Linked DNA regions of Bradyrhizobium diazoefficiens. Each later gene encodes a partner of the first gene's protein in a complex. Links are inferred from orthologs where the notes say so. Each region holds a gene or a part of one and is shown on either strand. Other genes may lie near its edges.

What was found. Proteins that work in one complex are often made in the same cells at the same time.
Region 2: the proteins of ccmB (region 1) and ccmE are in contact, whole or in part, in a solved structure (PDB 8CE8), measured with the Escherichia coli proteins. The link is inferred for Bradyrhizobium diazoefficiens from one-to-one orthologs.

What each region holds. Positions count from the first base shown.
Region 1 is NZ_CP067102.1:525,075-528,463, reverse strand. Bases 271-3,178 are described here. They hold ccmB (heme exporter protein CcmB), read left to right. Parts: upstream 271-1,344; coding sequence 1,345-2,013; downstream 2,014-3,178. Other genes in these bases: JJC00_RS02450 (DsbE family thiol:disulfide interchange protein), read left to right, coding at 3,054-3,178; ccmD (heme exporter protein CcmD), read left to right, coding at 2,872-3,057; JJC00_RS02460 (heme ABC transporter permease), read left to right, coding at 2,090-2,875; ccmA (heme ABC exporter ATP-binding protein CcmA), read left to right, coding at 705-1,307; acnA (aconitate hydratase AcnA), read right to left, coding at 271-462. Outside these bases: more of acnA, read right to left, coding at 1-270; more of JJC00_RS02450, read left to right, coding at 3,179-3,389. UniProt on the Escherichia coli protein: Required for the export of heme to the periplasm for the biogenesis of c-type cytochromes.
Region 2 is NZ_CP067102.1:5,736,914-5,740,113, forward strand. What follows is about bases 154-2,872. They hold ccmE (cytochrome c maturation protein CcmE), read right to left. Parts: upstream 1,900-2,872; coding sequence 1,408-1,899; downstream 154-1,407. Other genes in these bases: JJC00_RS26750 (heme lyase CcmF/NrfE family subunit), read right to left, coding at 154-1,411; ccmI (c-type cytochrome biogenesis protein CcmI), read right to left, coding at 1,937-2,872. In the rest of the region: more of JJC00_RS26750, read right to left, coding at 1-153; more of ccmI, read right to left, coding at 2,873-3,052; JJC00_RS26765 (hypothetical protein), read right to left, coding at 3,184-3,200. UniProt on the Escherichia coli protein: Heme chaperone required for the biogenesis of c-type cytochromes. Transiently binds heme delivered by CcmC and transfers the heme to apo-cytochromes in a process facilitated by CcmF and CcmH.

The sequences.
Region 1 (3,389 bases):
GTTCTGCTTGTACTCCTCGGTGACGTTCTTGCCGAAAGCCTTGTTGTCACCGAAGAAGTTCACGATCACGGAGTGGTCGATGACGAGATCGACCGGCACCAGCGGGTTGATCTTCTCGGCATTGCCGCCGAGCTTCTGCATCGCGTTGCGCATTGCGGCGAGGTCGACCACCGCCGGCACGCCGGTGAAATCCTGCATCAGCACGCGGGCCGGGCGGAACGCGATCTCATGCTCCAGCGACTTCTTGCGCAGCCACTTCGAGACCGCGACGATGTCTTCCTTCTTGACCGAGCGGCCGTCCTCGTTGCGGAGGAGGTTCTCGAGCAGGACTTTCATCGAATAGGGAAGTTTCGAAATTCCCTTCAGACCATTCTTCTCGGCGGTGGGCAGGCTGTAATACACATAGGTCTTGGAGCCGACCATGAGGGTCTTTTTGCATTTGAAGCTGTCGAGCGAGGTCATGTAGGAAATCCCAATTGTTAGTTATACCCGGCAAGGGGTATTTTAACACCGTCAGCGTAGCAGGCTGGGTCGCTTGCAGGGGCAGGTTGAGTTGCTGCATCAAGTAGTTCCGGGCTTATAGAAGCTTTCTAACCGCGCCGCCACCGCCACAATCGAACCCAGCAAGTCGCGAGCCAAAAATTCTGATGCGCTACCCCAAGATTTCCTGAGGCCCGGCTTTGAACGGGTTGATAGCAAGCCAGATGCAGCTGTCCGGACGCGGGGTGATTTGCGTGCGGGGCGGCCGCGAGGTGTTTTCCGGGCTCGATTTCGAGGCGGTCTCCGGCGAAGCCGTGGCGGTCGTCGGCCGCAACGGCTCGGGCAAAACCTCACTGCTGCGGCTGATCGCCGGCCTGCTCATTCCGGCTGGCGGCACAATCGTACTGGACGGGGGCGACGCCGACATGACGCTGCCCGAGCAATGCCACTATCTCGGCCATCGCGATGCCCTGAAGCCAGCACTGAGCGTGGCGGAAAACCTGGCATTCTGGGCTGATTTTCTGGGCGGCGAGCGCGGCGACGCCGCTGAAAGCCTTGCCACCGTCGGCCTCGACCACGCCACCCATCTGCCCGCGGCCTTCCTGTCGGCCGGTCAGCGCCGCCGACTATCGCTGGCCCGGCTGCTGATGGTCCGTCGCCCGGTCTGGCTGCTGGACGAGCCGACCAATGCGCTGGATGTCGCCGGCCAGGACATGTTCGGCAGCCTGATGCGCGACCATCTGGCACGCGGCGGCCTGATCATCGCGGCGACCCATGCGCCGCTCGGCATCGAATCGCGCGAGCTGCAGATCGGGGGGACGACATGAAGCGGCCCGACCCTCAGCTTTTGTCGCGGGGAGCCCCATGACCGCCCTGTCCGCCCTCATTCGCCGGGACATCCGGATCGCGCTCCGCGTTGGCGGCGGGGCCTTGATTGGCGTGCTGTTTTTCCTGACCGTCGTTGTCCTGATGCCGTTCGCGGTGGGGCCGGACCTGGCGCTGCTATCGCGGCTCGGGCCCGCCATCCTCTGGCTCGGCGCCCTGCTGGCGAGCCTGCTGACGCTGGACCGGCTGTTCATGGCCGACCATGAGGACGGCTCGCTCGATTTAATCACGATGAGCCGGACCCCGCTGGAACTGGCCTGCGCCGCCAAGGCGCTGGCGCATTGGCTGGCCGCGGGCCTGCCGCTGATTGTCGCAACCCCGGTGCTGGGCCTGCTGCTCAACCTCGACATGGTCGCGACCAGTGCGGTGGCGCTGACGCTGCTGGCGGGCACGCCTGCGCTGACCTTTACAGGCATGATCGGCGCGGCGCTGGCGGTGACGCTGCATCGGGGCGGGCTGCTGATGGCCGTGCTGGTGCTGCCGCTGTCGATCCCGGTGCTGATCTTCGGGGTTGCGGCCTCGCAGGCCGCGATCACCGGGCCGTTGTCATTCGGCGCGCCGTTCTCGATCCTTTGCGCACTGTCGCTGGTCAGCCTCGTGATCGGCCCGTTTGCGGCAGCCGCGAGCCTGAAACATGGACTGGATTGACCTTGACCCCGATCAACTTTCGCTGCGTGCTTTCATGCTGATTGCATGAGCGCTGCCCTGTGATTATCACGATACCATGTCGCTGATCGACCTCGCCAATCCCACAAGGTTCCTCGCGCTCTCGGCGCGGGTGCTGCCGTGGCTCGCGGCCGCGACCGTCATCCTGCTCACGATCGGCCTTTATCAATCGGCCACCGCGCCCGACGATTATCAGCAGGGCGCGACCGTGAAGATCATGTTCATCCACGTGCCGAATGCGTGGCTGTCGATGTTCGTGTGGGGCGTGATGAGTGTCGCCTCGCTCGGCACGCTGGTGTGGCGGCATCCGCTCGCCGACGTCGCCGCCAAAGCCGCCGCACCGATCGGTGCCAGCTTCACCTTCCTGGCGTTGCTCACGGGCTCGCTGTGGGGGCGTCCGATGTGGGGCACCTATTGGGAATGGGACGCGCGGCTGACGTCGGTGCTGATCCTGTTCCTGATGTATCTCGGCCTGATGGCGCTGTGGCGCGCGGTGGAAGATCCCTCGCGCGCGGCACGCGCCGCGGCCGTGCTGACGCTGGTCGGCGCAATCAATCTTCCCATCATCAAGTTCTCGGTCGACTGGTGGAACACGCTGCACCAGCCAGCCTCGGTGATGCGCATAGGCGGCTCGACGCTCGACAAATCGTTCCTGATTCCGCTGCTGGTGATGGCCATCGCATTCACGCTGCTGTTCGTCACGCTGCACTTGGCTGCGATGCGCAACGAGATTTTGCGCCGGCGCGTGCGCGCGCTGCAGATGATGCAGGCGAGCCGCGTCGCGTTTTCAAGCGAAGTGAGCACCGGTTCGCGTCAAGAAAACGCGTCAAAAGGGGCAGCATGACAATGTCACTCGGTCCCTATGCATCCTTCATCGTGACGTCCTATGCGGCGGCGGCTGTCGTGGTCGCGATCCTGATCGGCTGGGTCGTGCTCGACTATCGCAACCAGACGCAGCGTCTGCGCGAGCTCGACCGCGGTGGCGTCACGCGCCGCTCGGGCCGCAGTGCTTTGGACACACCATGAGCGGGCAATCGACCTCGGCACCGCCGCAGCGCCGCACCTTCCTGATGGTGCTGCCGCTGCTCGCCTTCGCCGCGCTTGCCGTGCTGTTCTGGCTTCGGCTCGGCAGCGGCGACCCTTCGCGAATTCCCTCCGCGCTGATCGGCCGGCCCGCGCCCCAGACCACGCTGCCGCCGCTCGAGGGATTGCAGGCCGACAATGCTCAGGTGCCAGGCTTCGATCCGTCCGCCTTCAAGGGCAAGGTCAGCCTCGTCAATGTCTGGGCCTCCTGGTGCGTGCCCTGTCACGACGAGGCGCCGTTGCTGACGGAGCTTGCCAAGGACAAGCGCTTCCAG
Region 2 (3,200 bases), 5.2 Mb from region 1 along the record:
GTTCGGCCATATCGGTCAGGGCACCGGCGATGACGAAGACGCCAAGCCCGATGGCCAACGGCGCCAGCGCGCTGCCGCCACGCGTCCAGGCCCAGACAATGGCAATCACCACAAGACCGGCCACGCCGGCCGCAAGCAGCCGCTGAGTGACGCCGAGCAGATCGCCGCGTTTCCACGCCAGCATCGGCCCGAACGGCACCGCGAGCAGCAGCAGCGCGAACAGCGGCACGAAGGTGAGATTGTAGAACGGCGGGCCCACCGACATCTTGAAGTCGGCGAGCACTTCCATCGCCAGCGGATAAAGCGTTCCGAACAGCACGACCGCGCAGGCCACCGTCAGCAGCAAATTGTTCAGCACCAGCGCGCCTTCGCGCGAGATCGGCGCGAACAGGCCACCCTGCTTCAACGAGGTCGCGCGTCCCGCGAACAGCGACAGGCTGCCGCCGATGAACAGGCAGAGGATCAAGAGGATGAAGACGCCGCGGGTCGGATCATTGGCGAAAGCGTGCACGGAGGTGATGACGCCCGAGCGCACCAGGAAGGTACCGAGCAGCGACAGCGAGAAGGTCAGGATCGAAAGAAGGATGGTCCAGACCTTCAGCGCGTTGCGCTTCTCCATCACCAGCGCCGAGTGCAGCAGCGCCGTACCGGCGAGCCACGGCATCAGCGAGGCGTTCTCGACCGGATCCCAGAACCACCAGCCGCCCCAGCCGAGCTCGTAATAGGCCCAGTAGGAGCCCATCGCGATGCCGAGCGTCAGGAAGATCCAGGCGACCAGCGTCCACGGCCGCACCCAGCGCGCCCAGGCCGCATCGATCCGCCCCTCCAGCAGCGCCGCGATGGCGAAGGAGAACGAGATCGAGAAGCCGACATAGCCGAGATAGAGCATCGGCGGATGCACGGCGAGACCGATGTCCTGGAGCACCGGGTTGAGATCGCGCCCCTCGATCGGCGGATTGACGATGCGCAGGAACGGATTCGAGGTGATCAGGATGAAGAGATAGAAGGCGCTGGCGATCCAGGCCTGGACCGCAAGCACATGCGCGCGCAGCGACAGCGGCAGATTGTTGCCGAAGGCCGCGACCAGCCCGCCGAACAGGGCCAGGATCGACACCCACAGCAGCATCGAGCCTTCATGGTTTCCCCACACCCCCGTGATCTTGTAGATCAACGGCTTCATGGAGTGGGAATTCTCGTAGACATTGGCGACGGAGAAATCCGAGTTCACGTGCAACGTCACGAGCGCGATGAACGACGCGCCGACGAACAGGAGCTGCGCCAGCGCGGTGGAGCGCGCCACGTTCATCAGCGCCGGATCGCGCAAGCGTGCGCCGATCAACGGCACGAAGGACTGGATCAGCGCCAGCGCGAGCGCCAGCACCAGTGCGTAATGTCCGGCTTCCGCGATCACCGCACCGCTCCCTGCGAGTTGCCCTGCGCGGTCGCTGCCGCCGGCTTGGCATTGTAATCGTCCTTCCAATGCCCCTGCTTCTTCAGGGCATCGGCAACGTCCTTGGGCATGTAGGTCTCGTCATGCTTGGCCAGCACGGTGTCGGCTTTGAACACGCCGTTGGCATCAAGCGCGCCTTCGGCAACGACGCCCTGCCCTTCACGGAAGAGATCGGGCAGGATGCCCTTGTAGGCGACTGGCAGCTTGGCACCGCCGTCGGCCACTTCAAACGTCACCGCGAGATTGTCGCCGCGCTGGAGCGAGCCCGGCTGCACCAGGCCGCCAAGGCGAAAACGCTTGCCGGGCTGGACATGCTTCTCGGCCACCATGGTCGGCGTCGAGAAGAACACGATGGAGTCGCGCAAGGCGTTGAGCACCAGCGCGGCTGCGAGCGCGAGCACGGCAAGCGAGCCGCCGATGATGGTCATACGTCGCTGCTTGCGCGTCATGGCGTATCCATTCTCCGCTCGTCTCGTGCTGCGACAGTCATCCGTCGAGTCCGAGAGTCTTGAGGCCTTCGTTGAGCTGGCGCAACCGCTCGGAATCCTTGGCGACCGCCTGGCGGGCGTCGGCCGAGGCGCCCAGCGCCTTGCCGCGATCGCCCATCACCAGATAGGCGCGCACCAGGCGCAGCCACCCCTCGACATCGTCGCCGTTCTGCTTGAGGCGCGTGGCGAGACGTTCGACCATGCTGCGGATCATCGCGTTGCGATCGCCGTCGTTCATCTCCTTGGATGCTGCAATCGTCTCGTCGGACAGCGCCGGCATCGTCACGCCGCCACCGCCGACCCGCGCGAGCGAGGTCTGCACCAGAGGCCGCCACGGCGCATCCGCCGGTGCTTTCGCCAGCAACGCGCGCCAGATATTGGCCGCGTCATCCTTGCGACCGTCCTGCTCGGCAGCGAGCCCGAGGAAGTAGTTCGCCTTGGGATCGTCGGCGTTGAGCGCATGCGCGCGCTCGAACTCGGTCTTGGCTTCCGCCGTCACCACGCCGCTGGCAGCGGCCGCAATCGCTTCGCCGAGATCGGAGCGGCGCTCCGCGCTCTCGCCGTTATAGGTGATCGAATTGCGATAAGCGCGCACGGCCTCGTCGAAGCGGCCAAGCCGCTCCAGCACCGGTGCAAGCACGTTCCAGCCGCGGCCGTCGGCCGGATTTTTCTCCAGATGTTGCTGGACCTGCACGACGAGGTTCTCGAGCGACTGCGCCATGCCGGACCCGGTTCCTCGCTCCCGCTGCGCCAGCGGGAAGTCGCGAAGCGCGGGCGAGCCGAGCGGAACGTAGATCGCGGCCGCCATCAGAGGCAGGCCGACCAGCGCCAGCACGGCGGCCGCGCGGCGCCATCCCACACTGGATGTCGGCACGAGCGCAGACTCGCTGCCGGCGGCGGCGAGCAGCCTGCGGCTGATCTCGACACGCGCCGCCTCGGCTTCAGGTAGCGCGATCAGTCCTGCCGCGAGATCACGCTCGATCTCGGCCAGCTGATCCTTGTAGACCGCGACCTCGCTGCCTTGATTGTCAGGACGCGCGCCACGGCCGAGCGGCCAGAGCACGGCGAATATCGCCGCGACCGTCATCAGCGCGAACACGAACCATAGCGTCATCTGGCAAGCTTCCGGCAGCGCGCGAGCCGCGCCTGTAGGTGGCTTTACACCACGGCCGGACGATGCGGCAATTGACAATTGTCAATTTGGCGCGAGCGCACATAGTCCCGAAATGGTGAAAATCCAACGGCTTAGCTGATCTCGAAGT